4 regions of the Janthinobacterium sp. BJB304 genome follow, and region 1 is predicted to be linked to each of the others. Evidence: predicted binding sites of a transcription regulator. Region 1 holds the regulator's gene; each other region holds the start of a gene.
What was found. Region 1 encodes FNR, which switches genes on or off when oxygen is low (the NO sensors DNR and NnrR bind a similar motif). Its sites were predicted from a motif close to TTGATNNNNATCAA; they were not measured.

Region 1 (5,411 bases):
TTGACCTGGAATGGCAGGCAAGCCCTGCTGTTCGATTTGACCACGCGCAAGTTCTACATTTTCGGCGTCGTGCTGTGGCCCCAGGATTTCATCTATCTGGCGGCCCTGCTGATCATCTGTGCGTATTTGTTATTCCTCGTCACGGCCATTGCCGGGCGGGTGTGGTGCGGGTTTTCTTGCCCGCAAACGGTATACACGGAAATCTTCCTGTGGGTCGAACGCCGCATCGAGGGCACGCGCAGCGCGCGCATGGCCCTCGACAAGCAGGGCCCCTCCGTGCGCAAGGCGTTCAAGAAGACGGCCAAGCACCTGGTATGGGGCGCCATCGCCCTGTGGACGGGCTTTACCTTTGTCGGCTACTTCACGCCGATCAAGGAACTGGCGCGCGAGGTGACCACCCTCAATTTCGGTCCCTGGGAATGGTTCTGGGTCTTGTTCTACAGCCTGGCAACCTACGGCAACGCGGGCTGGCTGCGCGAGCAGGTGTGCAAATACATGTGCCCCTACGCGCGCTTCCAGAGCGCCATGTTCGACCAGGACACGCTGATCATCACCTACGATGCCAAGCGCGGCGAACCACGCGGCGCCATGAGCAAGAAGGCCGGCAACAACGACAGGCTGGGCGACTGCATCGATTGCACCCTGTGCGTGCAGGTGTGTCCGACCGGTATCGATATCCGCAACGGCCTGCAGTATGAATGCATCGGCTGCGCCGCCTGCGTCGATGCCTGCAACACCGTGATGGACAAGGTCGAGCGGCCGCGTGGCCTGATACGCTACAGCACCGACCATGCGATGGAAAACAACTTCAATTCGAAGCAGATCCGCCAGCGCGCCATGCGCCCGCGCGTGCTGATCTACACGTCCATCCTGGCCCTGATCATCATCGCCGTGTGTACGTCGCTGGCCCTGCGCACGCCCCTGAAGATGGACGTGATCCGCGACCGCGGTTCGATGGGACGCGAAGTGGAAGACGGCATGATCGAAAACGTCTATCGTCTGCAGATCATGAACACCTCGGAGCAAAGCCAGCATTTCAAAATCAGCGCTTCCGGCTTGCCGGGCCTGACCTTGCTGACGCGCGAGGAAGTGACCTTGCAGCCGACGGAAACGCTGGGCTGGCCGATCCGCCTGCGCGTGCCGCACGGCGTGGGCGAGAAGGGCTCGAACAAGATTGCGATCGAATTGCAATCGCTGGACGACCCGTCGCTGCATGTGCGCGAAAGCGCGGTGTTCATCGTGCCGCGGTGATGTTGATTTGGGGTCGGCCCCTCCGGGCCCGACCCCGGTATTTCGCCGTAGGGGTATCATCAATCATGCGTTAGGGTCACTTGATTTTCAACCCGGAAGCAAAAGCTGGGGTCGGACCCAAAGGGTCCGGCCCCAAGGAGAACACAATGTCCGACAGTCTGAAACTGCAACCTCCCGTTGCCCCATGGTACAAGCATCGCTGGCCATGGCTGCTGATGATCGGTCCCGGCCTGTCCGTGGTCGTCGGCAGCTTCATGGGCTATATCGCGTTTACGCAGCCCGACGCGCTGGTGGTGGGCGACTATTACAAGCAGGGCAAGGCGATCAACCAGGATTTGAAGCGCGACACGATCGCCAGCGACCTGGCGATGGATACGACCCTGTCGTATGACGTCGCTGCAGCGCGCCTGAGCGGCTCCGTGCACAGCTTCGGCAAGGCGTACCAGGGGCCATTGCAGCTGCACCTGGCGCATGCGACCCTGCCGGAAAAGGATATCAAGCTGCTGGTGCAGCCCGATGCGGCCGGCAATTTTTCCGTGGCGCTGCCGATGCTCGAGCGCAGCCGCTGGCAAGTGCTGGTGGAAAACGACAAACGCGAGTGGCGCCTGTCCGGCATCTGGACCTGGCCGCTGCAACGCAGCATCGCGCTGCACGCGGATGAGGAACTATAACGTACAGTGCCGGGAAAACCGTAGCGAGCGGCAGTGATTTGTGGCTGAGAAGCACAGCTGTGCTATAGCACAGCGAGCATCGCAGGCCGCAAAGCACGACGCGCAGTAGGTTTTGACGGTGCTGTTACTTGCAGACGTCGGTGCCGGCCGTAATGGCCTTCAGTTTTGCCGGCTGCAAGATCTCGATCTCGCGGTTGGAGACGCGCAGCCAGCCTTCCTTCTTGAATTTCGACAATAAACGGCTGACGCTTTCGATGGTCAGGCCCAGGTAGTTGCCGATTTCCTCGCGCGACATGCGCAACTGAAATTTGCTGGCCGAATAGCCGCGCGCTTCATAGCGCGACGCCAGGTTGACGATAAAGGCGGCAAAACGCTGCGTCGCCTGCATGTTGCCCAGCAACAGCATGACACTTTGCTCGCGCGTGATTTCCTGGCTCATCATGCGGTGGAAATGGCGCAGCAGGGTCGGCATATTGCCCAGCAATTGTTCCAGGCTGGAAAACGGGATTTCACACACTTCGCTGTCTTCCAGCGCCACCGCATTACAGTGGTGGCGGTCGGCGCTGATGGCGTCCATGCCCAGCAGTTCGCCCGCCATCTGGAAGCCCGTCACCTGCTCTTCGCCGCCCGGATTGATCTGGTAGGTCTTGAAGTGGCCCAGACGGATCGCATACAGGTTCTGGAACGAGTCGCCGATGCGGAACAGCGAAGCGCCGCGCACGATCTTGCGGCGGCGGCCGATGATCTGGTCCAGTCTGTCCATGTCGCCCACGTCGAGGCCCATCGGCAGGCACAATTGATGCATGCTGCAGGTCGAGCATCGCGCACGCAACGCTTCCACGGTCACTGTGGGCGAGGTTGGAGTGAGTAGCGCTTCAGTCATGTCGGTACCTTTTAGAAAATGCAACAACAAGTTTACTGCATACAGGGTTGCCGTGTGCCAATTTCACCGCAATTTCGCTGAATAAACGACGTTCCGACTTTAATTATATGGCAACATCGTCAAAAGCCCATGCGGAGAGGGCAATTTGCGTGGCGGCGCTTGCCAAGCTGGGGTATTGATAGGAAAATTCCTGACAGCATTATCTGCCGCCTGTGCCGCCCGGTACTGAAAAGGAAATCATGAAGCCTCTCGGCATCAAAGCAAAAGTCGCGCTGGCCACCAGCCTGACCTCGATCGCCATGATCGCGCTGGTCACCATGATCCAGGTGCAGCACATGCGCGACGATTTCACCAAGGTACTGTTGAGCCAGCAGTCGTCCCTGATCAGCCGCACCGCCGCCGAGCTCGACGACAAGCTGGGCATGCTGCTGCAGATCGTCACCCTGACGGCCCGGCAGCAGCCGCCAGAACTGATCACCCAGCCCGCCCAATTGCGCGAATACTATTCGCGCCGCTCGATGCTGGTGCTGTTCGACGACGTGCTGGTGCTCGACGCGCACGGCGCCGTCGTGGCCGACATGCCGGAAGTGGCGGGGCGCGCCGGCATCAACGTCGCCGAGCGCGAGTATTTCCAGACCGTGCTGCGCACGCGCCAGCCCATGATCACCGAGCCGATGCTGGGCAAATCAAGCGGCATGCCCATCGTGCAGATGGTCGCGCCCATACTCGCCGCCGATGGCCAGGTGGCCGGCGTGGTGATCGGCGTGCTGCGCCTGTACAAGGACAACCTGCTGGGGCGCCTGCGCTCGGAAAAGATCGGCAAGAGCGGCTATTACTTCATCCTCACGCGCGGCGCCGTGCCGCGCTATGTGCTGCATCCCGACACCAGCCGTTTGCTGCAGCCGCGCGTGCCGAACGCCAACCTGACGACCACCCGGCTGCTGAAGGACGATGGCGAAGGCACCATGGTCAGCACCAACAGCCGCGGCATCACGGCCGTCAACAGCTTCAAACGCCTGAAATCGGTGAACTGGCTGCTGGCCGCCTCGCTGCCCCTCCACGACGCCTTCGAACCGTTCGACGGCGTGCTGTACCGGCTGGTGCTGTGGAGCATCCTCGCCTCGCTGCTGGCCGCAGCCGTGCTGGGCTGGGTCACCGTGCGCCTGCTCTCGCCCCTGGTGCGCCTGCGCGACACCCTGCAGGCGCTGCGCACCAGCGGCAGCCGTTTCACCCCCGTTCCCGTACAGCAGCGCGACGAGATCGGCGAGCTGACGGAAGCGTTCAACGGCCTGATGAGCGAGCGCGACCGCCTGCAGCAGGAACTCGAATCGCGCGCGGCGGAGCTGGAACAGGAGCGCGACCGGGCCGAGGCGGCCAACCGCGCGAAAAGCGATTTCGTGGCCAACATGAGCCATGAAATCCGCACGCCCCTCAATGCCGTGCTGGGCATGGTGTATTTGCTGGGCAATACCAAGCTCGATACGGAACAGCGCAAGTATCTGACCATGGTGCGCGTGGCGGGCCAGTCGCTGCTGGGCATCCTCAACGACGTGCTCGATTATTCGAAGATCGAGGCGCGCCGCATGGAATTGTCGCCCGTCGAATTCGACCTCGACGAGGTCATGAACACGCTGGCCACGACGATGACGATGAATGCGGGCGAAAAGGAGCTGGAACTGGCGATTGCCGTCGAGCCCGACGTGCCGCGCCGCCTCATGGGCGACGCCCAGCGCCTGCAGCAGATTCTCGTCAACCTGGCCGGCAACGCCATCAAGTTCACCGAGAGCGGCGAAGTGGTGGTGGCCGTCAGCCTGGCCGAGAAAGACAACGGCCGCGCCTGGCTGCGCTTCGAAGTGCGCGACACGGGCATCGGCATGACGGAGTTGCAGCAACAGCAGCTGTTTGCCGCGTTTTCGCAGGGCGACCAGAGCATCACGCGGCGCTTCGGCGGCACGGGCCTGGGACTGGCCATCAGCAAACAGCTGATCCACATGATGGGCGGCGACATCGCCGTCGCCAGCAGCGAAGGCAAAGGCAGCCGTTTCTGGTTCAGCGTGCCGTTCGAGATGCTGGCGCAGCCGGCCGAAACGCGGCGCACGCCCACCCTGGGCCAGCTGCGCCTGCTGGTGGCCGACGACAACCGCACCACGCGCGAACTGATCGTCAAGCTGATCGAGGCGTGGGGCTGGCTGGCCGACGAAGTGGACTCCGGCTTTGCCGCTATCGAACTGTACCGCGAGCGCCTGGCGCAGCAGCAGCCGTACGACGTGGTGCTGGCCGACTGGCACATGCCCGTGATGGACGGCCTGGCCACGGCCAAGGCCATCCGCCAAGCGGCCAGCGGCCAGCGCCAGCCCATCGTGGTCATGGTCAATGCCTTCGCCCGCAACCACCTCGAGGAAATCTCCAGCGCGGCCGAGGCCGACGTCGTGCTGATGAAGCCCATCACGGGCTCGAGCCTGTTCGACGCCCTGCACCAGGCGCTGATTACCAAGCACGACGGCGGCGAGCAGCGCATGCTGCAACAGCCGCTGGGCACGGAACTGGCCGGCGTGCATTTCCTGCTGGTGGAAGACAACCATTTGAACCAGGCCGTGGCGCGCGGC
Region 2 (5,411 bases), on a different contig from region 1:
GACGATGGCCACGATGCAGGAAGAAAACAAGCTCGTGGCCGGCAAGTGGTTCAGCGACAAGCCCGGCGCGCCGGCGGAAGCGTCGGTGGAGGAGGGCATCGCCAAGACATTGAAGCTGAAGCTGGGCGACAAGCTGCGCTTCGACATCGCCGGCCAGAGCGTCGAAGCGGCGATCACGAGTCTGCGCAAGCTGGAATGGGGTTCGATGCGCGTCAATTTCTTTGTCATCATCAATCCGGCCGCCATGGCGGACACGCCGCAGACGTGGATCACGGCCTTCCACCTGCCGCCTGCGCAGGCGGACCTGGGCAACGCCCTGCTGCGCGACTATCCGAATTTGACGGTGGTCGATGTGGGCGGCGTGCTCAAACAAATCCAGGGCGTGCTGGACCAGGTGGTGACGGCCGTCGAATTCCTGTTTGCCTTTACCTTGGCCTCGGGCTTGCTGGTGCTGTATGCGGCCTTGATGGGCTCGCAGGACGAGCGCACGCGCGAAGCGGGACTGCTGCGCGCCCTGGGCGCCACGCGGCGCCAGCTGGCGCAGGCGCAGCTGATCGAGTTTTCCCTCGTCGGCGCGCTGGCCGGCTTGCTGGCGGCATCGGGCGCGGCGGCCATGGGCTGGGCGCTGGCGACGTACCAGTTCAAGTTCGCCTGGAGCTTCGCGCCGGGCGTGTGGGCCTTTGGCCTGCTGGCCGGCGCCCTGTGCGCGATCGCCGGCGGCTGGCTGGGCTTGCGCAATGTCCTGAAACATCCGCCGCTACAGACCTTAAGGGAAGGCTAAACACTGACGCCGTCGCCCGCGCCCGCGCGTAGAAATTGCGCGTAGGACATCACCGGTTGTCCCAGCTGGTGCGCCGGCACGTCGAACAGGGCCCAGAAATAGGTCACGCCGCCCAGGCAGATGGTGGGCGCGGCGCAGTAGCGAAACCAGTTCTCGCCTATCTGCGCTGCGTACATGCCGTCGCTGTCGGCGTCGGAAAAGTAGGGAATCACGCGCATTTCCAGCAGGGCCAGCAGCAATGACTCGGGCGCGTCGCTGTCGCGCGCCATTTCATACTGCGTGTGCAGGCTGCGTTCCGTCTCGATGATCATCAGCTTGGCGTGGCCGTCGCGCGTGAAGAACAGGATGCCGCTGGGATTGGGGAAAATATAAAACTCGACGAAGCCGTGGCGCTGGCACAGCTCGTGCACGACGGCGGCCAGCGCCTCGTCTTGCAGGAAACTGTAGTCGTGCAGCATCAGCAGATCGCGCACGGTTTCCGATTGCTGCAGGAAGAATTCGCGCTGCAGGGCAACGATTTCCTGTTCCAGGATGTCGAGCGCATCGTCGTCGCTCTTCTTGATGTAGCGGTCGATCAAGCCCCGGTTGAAGGCCGTCACGGCCACCTTTTCATCGGCCGCGCCCGTAAATAGAATCTTCTTGCACGGCAAGTCGCGCACGGCCTGGCAGAATTCCAGGCCATTCATCTGCGGCATCGAATAATCGACCACCAGCACGGAAGGCACGGCAAAGCGCTGCGCCTGGCCGCTGATGCGCCAGATGCGTTCGATGTCGAGCGCCACGTTGCACTGGTCGGGCGGCAGGTTTTGCGTGTCGAAATTGACGTGCAGCGGCGTCTCGCCCGGCTGCGTACTCTGGCGCAGCCAGTGCAGCGCGCTGCTCGTGTCGTGGAAAGTCTTGCGCGCCAGGCCGGGATCGAGCTGGAACGCCAGGCTTTTCAGGAAGGAATCGCTGTCGTCGATCAATACGGTCAGGGTCGGATGGGTGTAGACGGGCAGTTGCATGCGTCACCTCGCGCGGTGGATGGATGGAAAACGGTTGTGCGTGGGCACGGGCAGGGGCTGGGGAAATTCCAGCACGAAGATGGCGTAGGCGCCTTCGCGCGCGACGCAGCGGATGCGTGCCTGCCAGGCTTGCATGATTTGCCGGCACAGGGCCAGGCCGATGCCGCTGCCGTTATGCGAGGGATACGAATAGAAGCGGTCGAAGATCAGCGGCAAGCGGCTGGTGGCGATGCCGCAGCCCGTGTCGATGAACAGCAGGCGCGGCACGGGATGGGCGCCATCGATGATGATGCGCACTCTTCCCTTGCCGGCGCGGTGGATGCTTTTCAAGGCATTGCGCAGCAGGTTCAGCAGGATGACCACGCACAGTTCCGACTGGCCGGGAAACGTGAAATCGGCGCGCACGTCGACCTTGACGATGTCGCGCTGGGCCGTGCTGGTAAATGGGTAGCGGCGCAGCACGGCCGTCACGCTGTCGTGCATGGCCACCGCCTCGTTGGCTTCGAGCTTGCGGTTGACGGCGCTGGCGCTGAGCAGGAACAGATCGATCATGTGGTGCATATGGCGCACTTCGAACTGGATGCGCGCCAGCGCTTCCCGGCTGGCCTCGTCCGGCGGCTGCCCTTGCAGGTTTTGCTGCAGGCCGCGCTGCAGGCCGCGCACGTTTGCCTCGACGCTGACGAGGGGCGTGCGCAATTCGTGCGCCACGCTGCCCAGGCCGGCCGCCAGCCCGGCCAGTTTCTCCTGCGCGCCCACGTTGCGGCCCACCTTGACGACGGACAGCACGGCAATCGTGAACCAGTGCACGGGCAATTGCTGCAAGACGTCGCGGCTGAGCAGGAAGGCGGGATCGCCGGCCACGGCAAACGCCAGGCAAGCCAGCAGGGTGCCGCCCAGGTAGGCCAGCACGGCGATGCGCGTATCGAAGTGAAACAGCACGACCAGCGCCACCAGCAGTGAATGCATCCACAGCGTCGAGGCGTGGTTCATCAGGAACATATATGTAAAGAAAAACGGCAGTTCGAAGGTCAGCCCCAGGAACAGGTAGACGCTGAACCAGGTATTGCTGAAGCGGCCGGGCCACAGCGCGGGCAGGAACAGCAGCGCCGCCACCGTGCGCAGCAGCGGCGATTCGTATTCTTGCGGAAAGAAGTAATGCCACAGCGCGTAGTACAGGGGCATGCCCAGTGCACCGATGAGCGCCAGGGTGCGCACCTGCGCACGCCGCACGGGCGTGTGTTCGATGGCGTCGTGGAAATGCAGGAAAGGCTGGAGCAGCTTGCCTTGCCACCGTTTTCCGGAAGGGGACTGCGCATGCATCATGATCAGGGGGGCGTGTTCGTTGAGGCTTATCAATGCAACATGATCGGCGGGTTCCCTCTGTATCAGCACAATATCGGCACAACTGTTGAGCTGTATCAAACTCTTGCCGGATGACTCGCGCATGTTGGACGCGGTAGTTCCCACCGCAACCAATCAGGAGTCCCTATGTCACACGCCCTTTCCCCTCTGTCGTCCCGCGCCATCCATGCCGAGCAACGGATGCCCGCCTTCGTGCGCGCGCGCATGGATGAGCACTATGTCGAGCGCATCGAGAAGCTGCTCGGCGGCGAACACCTGCATGAATGGCAAGCCGTGCCGGCCGGTGCGGTCATGCTGGCAGGTAATGATTACCTGAACATCGCCGGCGAGGCGGCGCTGCTGGCGGCCCAGGCGCGCGTCTTGCAGGGCGGCGGCGCCATGCTGATGTCGTCCGTGTTCCTGCAGGAAGGCAGCCGCCAGCACCGGCTGGAACACAAGCTGGCGGATTTTCTCGGCAGCGAGGCGTGCGTGCTGGCGCAGTCGGGCTGGGCCGCCAACGTGGGCTTGCTGCAAAGCCTGGCCGGCCCCGGCATTCCCGTGTATCTGGACATGCAGGCGCATGCGTCGTTGTGGGAAGGCGTGCAATCGGCGCAAGCCGTGCCCGTCGCTTTCCTGCACAACGATGGCGCCCACCTGCAGCGCCAGCTCGACAAGCATGGCCCCGGCATCATCATCGTCGATGCGCTGTACAGCACCAACGGCAGCGTGGCGCCGCTGCTGGACATGGTGGAAATTGCCGAACGCAGCGGCAGCATGCTGATCGTCGACGAGTCGCACTCACTGGGCACGCACGGCCCGCAGGGCGCGGGGCTGGTGGCGGAGCTGGGCCTGGCCGAGCGCGTGCATTTCCGCACGGCGTCGCTGGCCAAGGCGTTCGCGGGGCGGGCGGGGCTGATTACCTGTTCGGCCCGTTTCAAGGGATATTTTTTGTCCGCTTCGCGGCCCGCCATCTTCAGTTCCTGCCTGCTCGAACACGAGCTGGCGTGGTTCGATGCGGCGCTCGACTTCATCCGCGCCGCCGATGGCCGCCGCGCCGCGCTGCACCGCCACAGCGTGCAGCTGCGCCAGGGGTTGACGGATCTCGGCTACAACGTCAGCGACGGCACCGAGCAGATCATCGCGCTGGAAGCGGGCAGCGAACCCGATACCTTGATCCTGCGCAAGGCGCTGGAACGGCACGGCATCTACGGCGCCGTCTTTTGCGCGCCGGCCACACCGAAGAACCGTTCGCTGGTGCGCCTGACCCTGAATGCGGGCTTGCGCGAGGACGAGTGCGCAAGGGTGCTGGCCGCCTGCGCCGCCATCCGCGACGAGACGGGCATGGCGCGCTGGCCATCGACGCGGCGCCTGCGCAAGCTGGCGCTGGTGTAGCGCGCGTCAGCCGTTCGCGGGCTGGTTGCCGGCGATCGTGCCCAGCAGCATGGACAGGGGCGCCAGCTGGTCCGCGCTGGCATTGCCCAGCAATTCCTGGCCCAGCGCCTGTGCCGTCGTATGCGCGTGCGCCAGCAATGCCAGTCCCGCTTCGGTGATGGCGGCGTAGCCGACGCGCGCATCGCGTGCATCGGCCTGGCGCGCCACCAGGCCAATTTTTTCCAGCGGCATCAGCGAGCGCGTGATGCCGGATGCCGTCAGCGCCAGGCGCTCGGCCAGGTCGATGCGGCGCAGGCGTCCGCCGGGCGCGCGCTGCAAGTGGTACAGCAATTGGTAATCGCTGAAGCTCAGGCCGTGCAGATTGCCCAGGATGCTGTCGAAGCGGCGCACGATGAGCGCCTGGGCGCGCGCCAGGCGCAGGCAAAAGTCCAGCGCGCCGCCGCCGTCCGGCGTCGGGAGAGTGTGTTCGGTCATGACATCCTTTTCATTTGCTGCGCAGTGCGTGAGTGCGCAAGTATAAAGCATGGCCGCTCAATAGCGTGCTTGTCCCTGTTCCAGCAGCTGCGCCTGGTGCAGCGCCAGCAGGGCGTCCAGCTCGGCGTCCGCATCGAAGGCGGGATCGGCGGATTGATCGACGGTGTCGATGATGTCGAAGCGGAAAGCCGCGGCGCCATCGCGCCGCCAGTCGGCCTGCAGCGCGGCATTGCGGTGCTTGCCCAGGTTCAGTTCGAAGCGGTGGCGGTTCAGCGTGCCGGGCGCGTTGCGGCTGCGTTCGAGCAAGGTGCATCCGCTGGGCAGGTGGCGCAGCGCGATGATGCCCAGCGCGGGCGCTTGTTGCCGGTAAGCTGCTTTCAAGGCTGCTTGCTGTGTTTTATCCATGTTGTGATTTCCTT
Region 3 (5,411 bases), on a different contig from region 1:
GGGTTGACCGACATGATCAGGATGATGTCGATCTTGTCCATCACGTGTTCCAGGTAGTGCAGCGGCGTGCCCGGGTTGAAGACCAGGCCCGATTTGCAGCCGTTGTCGCGGATCAGCTGCAGCGAACGGTCGACGTGATCCGACGCTTCCGGGTGAAAGGTGATGATGTTCGCGCCAGCCTTGGCGAAATCCGGGATAATGCGATCGACAGGCTTGACCATCAGGTGCACGTCGATCGGCACTTGCACGTGTGGGCGGATCGCTTCGCACACCAGCGGGCCGATGGTCAGGTTCGGCACATAATGGTTATCCATCACGTCGAAGTGGATGATGTCGGCGCCGGCGGTAACGACGTTGCGCACTTCCTCGCCGAGGCGGGCAAAGTCGGCGGACAGGATGCTGGGAGCGATACGGAATGTTGTCATGGTGGCTAAAGGCTGAGAGTAGAAAATGCGAAGATGCGCTATTTTACGCTTGACGCCGGTACCATGCTTCATTGAAGGACCGTGAAACACAGAATACGCATCGCGCGATGGTCAATGCGTCGCGCGCGACACACAATACGACTGGCAATGTCTGAATAGGAATGACGATGGCGACTTATGAATTTACGGTAACGGTCAAAACGCAATATCTGCCCGAACAATCGGCACCGGACCAGGGGCGGCACGTGTTCAGTTACACGATCCGCGTCGTCAACACGGGCACGGCTGGCGCGCAACTGATTTCGCGCCACTGGCTTATCACGGATGCGAACAACAAGGTGGAAGAGGTGCGCGGTCTGGGCGCCGTCGGCCACCAGCCGCTGCTGCAGCCGGGCGAGCAGTTCGAATACACGAGCGGCACCATGCTGGGCACGCCGCAAGGCTCGATGCGCGGCGAATACTTTTGCGTGGCAGAAGACGGCCATCAGTTCGAAGCTTCGATTCCCGAGTTCGTGCTGTCGGTGCCGCGCACCCTGCATTGATGCAACGCCGGGGGCTTGGCCCCTTATTTCAGTTTTTCGGTGCTGTCCTGTTCTTCGCTGAGTTGCTGGCGTGCCGGTGGCGCGGGTTTTTTACCCGAATACATGGTCCACCAGACTATAAATGCCAGCAAGAAGAACGCCACCAGCGCCTCTATCATCAAGATCCACATACGCACCCCTATGTTATTTACCCGCAGCTTAGTATTTACCCGCCGTCTGTTGACACGCGGTAGTCTACCCGTTTCCATCGGCGCCGTCGCGCTTGCGCTTTCCGCCTGTACCACGCCATCGGCGCCACCGGCCGCCGCCGGCGGCAAGGCGCCGCCCATCGCGCCGACCGTCGTCAGGCCCGTGCCCGCCAAGCCGGCCGACGCCAAGGATGCCGCGGATGTGGCAGCTCCAACCTTTGTGCCCGCCAAGTTCGCCGCCTTGCCTGGCTGGGCTCGCGACGACATGCGCGCCGCCTGGCCGGCCTTCATGGCTTCGTGCGGCGTGCTGGTGAAGCGTCCGGACTGGAAGGAATCGTGCACGATCGCGCGCCAGGTGAATGCCGACAGCGACAAGGCCATCCGTCTGTTCTTCGAGACCTTCTTTGTGCCCAATCAAGTCATTACGGCCGATGGTGCCAGCACGGGCCTCGTCACCGGCTACTACGAGCCGCTGTTGCACGGCGCGCGCAAGCGCGGCGGTCCATACCAGACGCCGCTGTACAAGGTGCCCGACGACCTGGTCTCGGTGGACTTGTCCGGCGTGTATCCGGAACTGAAAAACATGCGCTTGCGGGGCAAGCTGGTCGGCAAGAAGGTGATCCCGTACGCGACCCGCGCCGACATCGAGCGCGCCACGTCCGTCACGGGCAAGGAATTGCTGTGGGTGGATGACGAAGTCGAGGCGTTCTTCCTGCAGGTGCAGGGTTCCGGGCGCGTGCAGCTTACCGATACGCAGGAAACCGTGCGCGTAGCGTACGCGGATCAAAACGGCCACCCCTACAAGTCGATTGGCCGCTACCTGGTCGACAAGGGTGAGCTGACCCTGAGCCAGGCATCGGCGCAGGGGATCAAGGCGTGGATTGCCGGCCACCCGACGCGCAAGGATGAATTGTTCAACGCTAACCCCAGCTATGTCTTCTTCAAGGAAGAGCGTTTGCCCGATCCGAAAGTGGGGCCGAAGGGTGCGCTGGGCGTGCCGTTGACGCCGCAGCGCTCGGTGGCCGTCGATTCGCGCTTCCTGCCGCTGGGCGCGCCCGTGTTTTTGTCCACGACGCAAGCCAATAGCGAGATTCCCATGCAGCGCCTGGTGATGGCGCAGGATACGGGCGGCGCCATTCGCGGGCCGATCCGGGTCGATTATTTCTTTGGCTTTGGCGCGGAAGCAGCCGAGAATGCGGGCCGCATGAAGCAGAGCGGCGCCGTGTGGGTATTGTTGCCGAAGCAGGCGCCGGCGCGGTGAGTTGCTGCGCACGACGCCGGGGTAGTTATTGTCTGGCTTAACGCAGAACCATGACCGGCAAATGCGTATGCGCGAGCACTTTTTGCGTTTCGCTGCCCACGAACAGCTTGTTCAAGCCCTTGCGGCCATGCGAGGCCATCAGGATGATGTCGCAATGGTAGGTTTGCGCCGCATTGACGATTTCGTCGTGCGGGCTCGGTGACACGGCCACCACGCCTTCGAAAGCCACGCCGGCGGCGCGCGCCGCTGCGCCGATCTTGTCGATGGCGCGTTGCGAAGCTTCCTGCATCTGCTGTTCATACAGGCTGGCGTCGAGCACGATGCCGCCATCGGCCATCGGAGAGAACGGGAACGGTTGCACCACGCTGATGGCGACCAGCTTGGCCTTGTTCAATTGGGCGAAGGCGAGAGCAGTCTCGGCAGCTTTGTCGGACAACGGCGAGCCGTCGGTGGGAAATAAGATGGTGTTAAACATGGCGTGCTCCTCAAGTGATGTAAGACAGCTTATGGATTTACATCAATTAAAACCTTGATGTAAATCAAACCTCACAGGCTTTGGCATGAATAGTGTCGCCAAGGCAATCTTTCTGCAGTGTATTCCCGTTCCTCGCTTCAGGTGCGCACGCTACGCAGCGGCGTGCCCCACACCATGGCAACCGTCAACGCAATGCTGCCTGCCGCGATGCAGGCCAGGCCATTGCGCACGCCAAAATGTTCCGCTACCCAGCCGGCGGCCAGCGCGCCCAGCGGCGCCGTCGCCACCGTCAGGAAGCGCATGGTGGAAGTCATCCTGCCCAGCATGGGATCGGGCGTGACTTTCTGGCGCAAGCCCAGGTAGGGAATAAAGAACAGCATCACGCCGCAATCGAAAAAGAACATCAATATGGCATAGGCGACGGCGCTGGCCGCCGCGCTGCCGAACAGCGCGGCGGGAATCGTTGGCGTCAGGGCAAAGCAGAGCGAGGTCGAAGCCAGGCCGATCAGGATGGTGTGGCCAGCGCCGTAGCGCTTCGTCAGCGGCTTGACGATGAAGGCGCTGAGCAAGACGCCGGCGCCGCCCAGCATCTGCGTCATGCCCAGCACGCCAGGGCTCATGCCCAGGTCGCGAGTGGCGAACAGCACCGTCAAGGCCATGCTGGCGTAAAACAGGAAGTGCCAGATGCCGGCGCCCCAGGCAAGCGCGCGCAGCAGCGGCTCGCGCCAGACGAACAGCAAGCCGTCGGCGATGTCGCGCAGGGCGTGCTTGTCGGAGGGAGCCGGTCGCGGGTCGCGCACGCTCATGGCGCGCAGATTGAAGACGGAAACCAGATAGCCGCAAGCCGTGCACAGGATGGCGACGGGCGCCGACAGCACTTGCACCAGCACGCCGGCCAGGCCGGGGCCGATCAGGCGCGAAGCCGATTCCGTGGCGGCAAATTTCGATTGCGCATCGATCAAGCCATCGCGGCCCACGAGGAAAGTCAGAAACACCTGTTCGGCGCCGCCGCCGACGACAAAGCCCGTGCCGATGATGAACCCCACTATATATAACCACGGCATCGACAGCACGCCGCACCAGTAGGCCACGGCCACGCTGGCCAGGGCCAGGCCGGACATGCTTTCGCTGAACAGCATGATCGGGTGCTTGCTGCGCCGGTCCAGCAGCACGCCGACAGGCAAACCGAACAGGGCGAACGGCAGCGCCTGTAGCGCGACCAGTACGCCCATCTGTTCCGGCGTCGCATGCAGCAGCAGTACCGCGCAAAGGGGCAGGGCCAGTGAAGTGATCTGGGCGCCGAAGCAATTGAGGCCGTTGCTGAACCACAGGCGGCGGAAATTGACGCTGGCGGCGCTGCCGTCGCCGCGCAGATAGCGGGTGCAGTACTGGAAGAAGGAGGAGAAAATACGCTGCTCGATGAAAGGTGATCGGACTCACAATAATAGCAGCGCACCTGCCGCGCCGCTGCCGTTAGCCGCTACAATCGTTGCACCGTTCATCGAGAGGAGACACTATGCAATACGAAGACCTGATCATCGACATCCAGGACAAAGTGGCGGTCATCCGCCTGAACCGTCCCAAGGCCTTGAATGCCTTGAACGACAACATGATGAATGAGCTGGGCCACGCCTTGCTGAAATTCGACGCGGACGAGAATATCGGCTGCATCGTGCTCACGGGCAGCGAAAAAGCCTTTGCCGCCGGCGCTGACATCGCCGCCATGGCTGACTACACTTATCCCGACACCTTTACCCAGGGTTACATCAGCCGCAACTGGGAGCATATCTTGCGCGTGCGCAAACCGGTGGTGGGCGCGGTGGCCGGCTATGCGCTCGGTGGCGGCTGCGAACTGGCCATGATGTGCGATTTCCTGATCGCCGCCGACAGCGCCAAATTCGGCCAGCCGGAAATCAAGGTTGGCGTCACGCCGGGCGCGGGCGGTACGCAGCGTCTGCCGCGCGCCATCGGCAAGGCCAAGGCCATGGATCTGCTGCTGACGGCACGCACCATCGACGCTGCCGAGGCAGAACGCATCGGCCTGGTGTCGCGCGTGGTTCCGGCTGATAAATTGCTGGAAGAAACTCTGGCTGCCGCCAAGACCATCGCCGCCATGCCGACCTCGGTGGCCATGATGATCAAGGATTGCGTCAACCGCGCCTTCGAAACGACCCTGACCGATGGCGTCGCCTATGAGCGCCGCTTGTTCCAGGCTGCCTTCGGCACGCCTGCACAAAAAGAAGGCATGCACGCTTTCCTGGAAAAGCGCTTGCCAAACTTCGGCGGTCTTTGATATGATTCGCCTCCCCGATGAGACGCACTAGTTTGCGGCACAAAAGGGGCGGCCTTCCGGGGCTGGGTAGTAAAAAAGAAGGTTGACGAATTAGCCGAAACGCTTCATACTCTTCCTTCTTCGCAGCTGACAAACACAACGCTTTGTCGATAGCGCGAAAGCAGTAGCCGAATACAGTTCTTTAACAATTAACAGTCGATAAGTGTGGGCATTTGATGTAGTGCAGC
Region 4 (5,411 bases), on a different contig from region 1:
CATACCCGCCCAGCAATTCGAGGCGGGCCGGGCGCTGGGTTTCAGTTTTCTTGCCACCATGCGCCTGTGCATCGTGCCGCAGGCGCTGCGGCTGGCCGCGCCGCCGCTGCTGTCGCAAATCCTGACCCTGTGGCAAAACACCAGCATCGCCACCGTCATCGGCGTGGCCGAGCTGATGTACCAGACGCAGCGCGTGGAAGCGGCCTCGTTCCGCAGCGTCGATGCCTTCGTCTTCGCCAGCGCGGCCTACCTGGCCGTCTCCCTGCTGATCGCCGGCCTGGCGGCCTTGCTGCAAAGGAAGGTGTCCTGATGCTGGAACTGATCCACGATTATTGGCTGTATTTTCTCGTCGGCCGCTATCCCGAGGGGCCGCTGGGCGGGCTGGCACTGACGGTCGTGCTGGCCAGCCTGGCGCTGGTACTGAGCTTGCCGTTCGGCCTGCTGCTGGGGCTGGCGCGCCTGAGTCCCTGGCGGCTGCTGCGCTGGCCCGTCGCCGTACTGATCCACGTGGTGCGCGGCATCCCCTTGCTGCTCGTCATCTTCTGGGCGTATTTCTTCCTGCCCAGTATCACGGGACATGAAAGCGGGCAATTCGGCACCATGCTGGCCGCCCTCGTCATCTTCGACGGCATTTATCTGGCGGAAATCGTGCGCGCCGGCGTGCAAGCCGTGCCGCGCGGGCAGGTGGAGGCGGCCCGCTCGCTGGGCCTGAATTATCTGGACAGCATGCGCTCGGTGGTGCTGCCGCAGGCGCTGCGCCACATGCTGCCCTCGCTGGTCAACCAGTTCGTCTCGACCATCAAGGAAACCTCGCTCGGTTACATCATCGGCCTGGCCGAGGTGTCGTTCATCGCTTCGCAAGTGAACGGCCTCGTGCTGACCAAGCCCGTGCAAGTGTATTTCCTGCTGGGCATGACGTATTTTGTCTTGTGTTTCAGCCTGTCGCGCGCCGCCTTCTGGCTCGAGCGGCGCCAGGCGCGTTTCCTGAAAGCGGCTAGATGATTACCTTTGACAACGTCAACAAATACTATGGCGAGTATCACGCCTTGCGCGAGATCAATGAACACGTCGCCAAAGGCGAGGTGCTGGTCGTGTGCGGGCCGTCCGGCTCCGGCAAGTCAACCCTGATCCGCACCATCAACCGCCTGGAAGCGATCGCTACGGGCCGCATCGCGGTGGCGGGCCAGGATATCCACGCGCCCGGGCTGGACGTGAATGCCTTCCGCTCGCATATCGGTTTTGTGTTCCAGCAATTCAACCTGTTTCCCCATTTATCCGTGCTGGACAATTGCGCGCTGGCGCCGCAGCGCTTGCGCGGCCTCACCCGGCGCGAAGCCGAGGAGCGGGCGCTGGCCCTGCTGGAGCGGGTGGGGCTGGCGCACAAGGCACGCGCCATGCCGGCGGCCTTGTCGGGCGGGCAGCAGCAGCGGGTGGCGATTGCCCGCGCGCTGGCCATGCAGCCGCCGCTGATGCTGTTCGACGAGCCGACCAGCGCGCTGGACCCGGAAATGGTGGGCGAGGTGCTGCAAGTGATGCGCGATCTGGCGCACGGCGGCATGACGATGGTGTGCGTGACGCACGAGATGGGTTTCGCGCGCGAAGTGGCGGACCGCGTCTGGTTCATGGACCACGGGCAAGTGCTGGAACGGGCCGCGCCCGAGGAGTTCTTTGCGCGGCCGCAGCATGTGCGCGCACAGCAATTCCTGGCCGATATCCGCAGCCCGTTCAGCGCGAGCGCATGAATGAGCGCATGATAGTGTGGCTGTGTGCGCAAGCGAACGGTCTGTTGGCGTTGTCCGGCGCACGCTATCGAGGCGGCGCACGGTGCGCCCGCAGCCGACCAGGAGGGCCGTATCATGTCACGCATCATCGCAGGTCATTTTCAGTTGCAGGAACAGATAGACGCCGCGCGCGCCGCGCTGAACCAGGCGGGCTTTCCCGATAGCCGCATCAGCGCCTTCTTTGTCAACCAGCCGGGCCAGCACGATTTGCATGTGCTCGGCGGCGACCGCGACATCTCGCCCGGCGCCAAAGAGACGCCGGAAGGCGTGGTGGAAGGCGTGGCCGTCGGGGCCGCCTTGGGCGCGGGCATCGGCGCGGCCACCGCCCTGGCGACGGGACCGCTGGGCCCGGTGGTGGGGGCGCTGGTGGGTGCCCACGTGGGCTCGCTCTACAGTTTCAACAAGATGAAGGAGGCGGGCGAGCCCGAGAAGCATGGCGAGAAGAATGGCGAAAACCGCCGCCAGCCGCGCCATCCGGGCATGCTGATCGCCGTGGCGCTGGGCGGCCTCGAAGAGCGTGAACGGGCGCTTGAGGCGCTGCACCGGCTGGGCGCCGAGCATATCGAGGAAGCGGAAGGCACGATCGCCAATGGCGACTGGTATGACTTCGATCCGCTCAGCATTCCCGTGCTGGTGGCGTGAACCGGTGTCTCTGTGGTGCCATATGCATAAATTCCTCGCCGCACGAAATTTAGGTATGATCCTTGTTAGTATGAGTAATTATTGGTAAACAATGCCGACAGGGATAGTTTCCGCGCGCCCGAAGTGACACTGGACCAAGGTGACTGCCCGTAGTACTTGCCTCGCATGCTAACGAGTATGGATAGGAGGGCGCGTCATGACACAGGCATGGTTCATTCTGACACGGGCCGATGGGCGCGACATCTGTGCGCCCTCGCCGGCACAGCTGGCCGATGCGCTGGCCGAGGTGTACCGCGGCGGCGCCGTCACGCCGGACGGCAGCCCGGCCGCCGTCTTGTTGCGCTTTGGCTACGACGACGGCTTGATGTATCAGGTCGAAGTCGCTAGCGGAGGCGAAGTCACTTTCGAGGAATGGTCGGACCGCGATTGCGAAATTGCCCTGGCCAGTCCGCGCCACATGTCGGCCCTGCCGCAGCACGACGCGCTGCAGCTGTGGCAGTGGCTGGCGCAGCGCCAGGTGGCGAAGATCCGCAGCCAGCCCTGGCAGGGCGGCTAGCCCTGCCGTCTTGCCAAGAGCCTAGTGCGCCATCAGCACGGGGATCGTCATGCTCTGCAGAATCGTGCGCGTGACGCCGCCCAGGATGGTTTCGCGCAGGCGCGAATGGCCATACGCTCCCATCACCAGCAAGTCGGCCGACAGGTCGGCGGCCTGCGACAGCAGCGCTTCGCCGATATCGCCGCGCCGCACGCCCCCACCATCGAGCAAATGCAGCCGCGCTTCCACGCCGTGGCGCGCCAGGTAGTGCACCAGTTCCGCGCCCGGCTGTTCGCCGTGCTCGGCCGCATGCACCTGGGCGTCGAAGATGGCCACGTGGACTTGCCCGGCGCGCTGCAGCAGGGGCAGGGCGGCGGTCACGGCGCGGCTCGCTTCCTTGCTGGCGTTCCAGGAAATGAGCACATTGCGCGCCGCTGCCGGCGGCGCCAGCAGGGGCAGCGGCGGCGCATACGGCACGATCAGCACGGGCCGGCCCGAATGCAGCAGCACATAGGCGGGAAAGTCGCGCATCACGGACGGCGATTTATCCTTGGCATTGTATTGGCTGATGACGACCAGGTCCGCATAGCGGGCCAGCAGGCTGATGCCGCCCGCCGCTTCGTCGTCGAGCACGCGCTGTTCGAACGAGGCGACGCCGGCCGCGCGCACCTGTTGCTCGAAACCGTCGAGGGCGCGCGTGGCGCGGTCGCGCAGGAAATTCAGATGCAAGCTCAGGTTCGGGTCCGCATCGAGGTCGGGCTGGTGCTGGTACAGCAGGCGCGACACGCCCGTCAGCGCCACGCCCGTCAGGTGGCCGCCGCACGCCTGGGCGATGCTGGCTGCCGCTTCGATGCGGGCGGCGCGCCCGGCGCTGTCGTCGATGTGGAGCAATACGGTCTTGTACGTCATGGCCTGTCCTCTCGCTGTGCAGTAGCGGCCATTCTGGCACAGTCCGGGGCGCCGCACGCGCACGACTGTATCAGGCTGAGCACTTGATCTAGCGCAAAGCTGGCAATAAAAACTACTCCTACACTTGATCCTACGCAGAACAACCATAACAAGCGGGGAGAGATAGCAATGAAGGAACAAAAGGTAGCGCTGGTGACGGGCGGCATGGGCGGCCTGGGCACGGCCTTGTGCCGGCGCCTGCATGCGGCGGGCTTTGCCGTCGTGGCGGCGCATACGCCGGGCAACACGCGGGTGGAAAGCTGGCTCGACGAGCAGCAGGCGCAGCAGTATTATTTTCATCCGCTGGCCCTCGACGTGACGGATTTTGCTGCCTGCAGCGAAGCTGTCGGCAGGGTGCTGGCGCAGTTCGGCCGTATCGATGTGCTGGTCAATAACGCCGGCATCACGCGCGACCAGAGCATGCGCAAGATGGAGTTGCCGCACTGGTCCGAGGTGATGCGGACCAATCTCGACAGCCTGTTCAACATGAGCAAGCAGGTGCTGGAACCCATGCTGGAAAAGAAATGGGGACGCATCATCAATATCTCGTCCGTGAATGGCCAGAAGGGCGCGTTTGGCCAGTGCAACTACGCGGCCGCCAAGGCCGGCGTGCATGGCTTCAGCAAGGCGCTGGCGCTGGAAGTGGCGCGCCACGGCATCACCGTCAACACGGTGTCGCCCGGCTACCTGCGCACGCAGATGGTGACGGCCGTGCCGGCCGATATTCTGGAAACGAAGATCCTGCCGCAAATTCCCCTGGGCCGCCTGGGCGAGCCGGACGAGGTGGCGGCCCTGGTCGCTTACCTGGCGTCCGACGAGGCGGCATTCGTCACGGGGGCAAACATCGCCATCAATGGCGGACAGCACATGAGTTAAGCAAGCGTACAGCTTGCATAGAGGCAATGGCAGTAGAGGAGACCCGTCCACCCAGCCGGCGCAAAGACGCTGGCGGAGGACGGCAGGCAGCATGGTAACTACGCTGGAAAACAGGGGGCAGGGCAGCGATGCCTTGCCCTTTGTTGTCGTGCCGCCGTTAAGCTAGGGTCATGGTATGGCGCGCCTGGCCTTTTCCAGCCGCGTCTGGCAATCGATGCACAGGCGCGCTTCGGGGCGGGCGTTCAGGCGCGACAGGCCGATGGCTTCGCCGCAGTTGTCGCACAGGCCGTAGCTGCCGTCGGCAAACTTGGCCAGCGCGTGCTTGATGATGGCCAGCTGCGCCATATTGTGCTCGGCCGCTTCGCTGACGAGGGCGTTCAAGGTGCGCACGCTGGCGTTGTCGGCCGGCGAGGCTTCGATTTCATTGAGCAGCGAGGCGCGCGCGTCCGCTTCGGCCGCTTCGTTCTCTATCTGTTCCAGCAACGCCAGCTTGCGTTGCTCCAGCACGCCTTGCAGGCGCTGTAGCTGGTCTTGCGGCAATCCATTCATGGCGGTCCCCGATAGGCGTATCTCCTATATGGTAGTCCAGGATGGGCAGCTCTGCTTGCGCTACTACCTGCGCCGCGTTT

Region 2: the regulator FNR is predicted to act here: its motif matches at 3,194-3,207, upstream of cqsA (alpha-hydroxyketone-type quorum-sensing autoinducer synthase).
Region 3: the regulator FNR is predicted to act here: its motif matches at 2,946-2,959, upstream of CSQ95_RS27155 (universal stress protein).
Region 4: the regulator FNR is predicted to act here: its motif matches at 3,951-3,964, upstream of CSQ95_RS13535 (universal stress protein).

What each region holds. Positions count from the first base shown of each region.
Region 1 is NZ_PDZN01000001.1:372,139-377,549, reverse strand. Features, by position in the region: gene ccoG (cytochrome c oxidase accessory protein CcoG) at 1-1,251, shown strand, start outside; gene CSQ95_RS01720 (FixH family protein) at 1,398-1,922, shown strand; gene fnr (fumarate/nitrate reduction transcriptional regulator Fnr) at 2,047-2,805, opposite strand; gene CSQ95_RS01710 (response regulator) at 3,045-5,411, shown strand, end outside.
Region 2 is NZ_PDZN01000004.1:116,236-121,646, forward strand. Features, by position in the region: gene CSQ95_RS06230 (ABC transporter permease) at 1-781, shown strand, start outside; gene CSQ95_RS06235 (response regulator) at 778-1,785, opposite strand; gene CSQ95_RS06240 (HAMP domain-containing sensor histidine kinase) at 1,789-3,141, opposite strand; gene cqsA (alpha-hydroxyketone-type quorum-sensing autoinducer synthase) at 3,274-4,518, shown strand; gene CSQ95_RS06250 (MarR family winged helix-turn-helix transcriptional regulator) at 4,525-4,992, opposite strand; gene CSQ95_RS06255 (GIY-YIG nuclease family protein) at 5,050-5,397, opposite strand; gene CSQ95_RS06260 (MFS transporter) at 5,410-5,411, opposite strand, start outside.
Region 3 is NZ_PDZN01000032.1:64,990-70,400, forward strand. Features, by position in the region: gene rpe (ribulose-phosphate 3-epimerase) at 1-425, opposite strand, end outside; gene apaG (Co2+/Mg2+ efflux protein ApaG) at 593-967, shown strand; gene CSQ95_RS29795 (hypothetical protein) at 991-1,137, opposite strand; gene CSQ95_RS27150 (murein transglycosylase A) at 1,148-2,416, shown strand; gene CSQ95_RS27155 (universal stress protein) at 2,454-2,891, opposite strand; gene CSQ95_RS27160 (MFS transporter) at 3,029-4,312, opposite strand; gene CSQ95_RS27165 (enoyl-CoA hydratase) at 4,408-5,184, shown strand.
Region 4 is NZ_PDZN01000010.1:25,945-31,355, reverse strand. Features, by position in the region: gene CSQ95_RS13560 (amino acid ABC transporter permease) at 1-310, shown strand, start outside; gene CSQ95_RS13555 (amino acid ABC transporter permease) at 310-1,002, shown strand; gene CSQ95_RS13550 (amino acid ABC transporter ATP-binding protein) at 999-1,742, shown strand; gene CSQ95_RS13545 (glycine zipper domain-containing protein) at 1,857-2,423, shown strand; gene CSQ95_RS13540 (hypothetical protein) at 2,620-2,979, shown strand; gene CSQ95_RS13535 (universal stress protein) at 3,001-3,867, opposite strand; gene phbB (acetoacetyl-CoA reductase) at 4,036-4,782, shown strand; gene CSQ95_RS13525 (TraR/DksA family transcriptional regulator) at 4,951-5,331, opposite strand.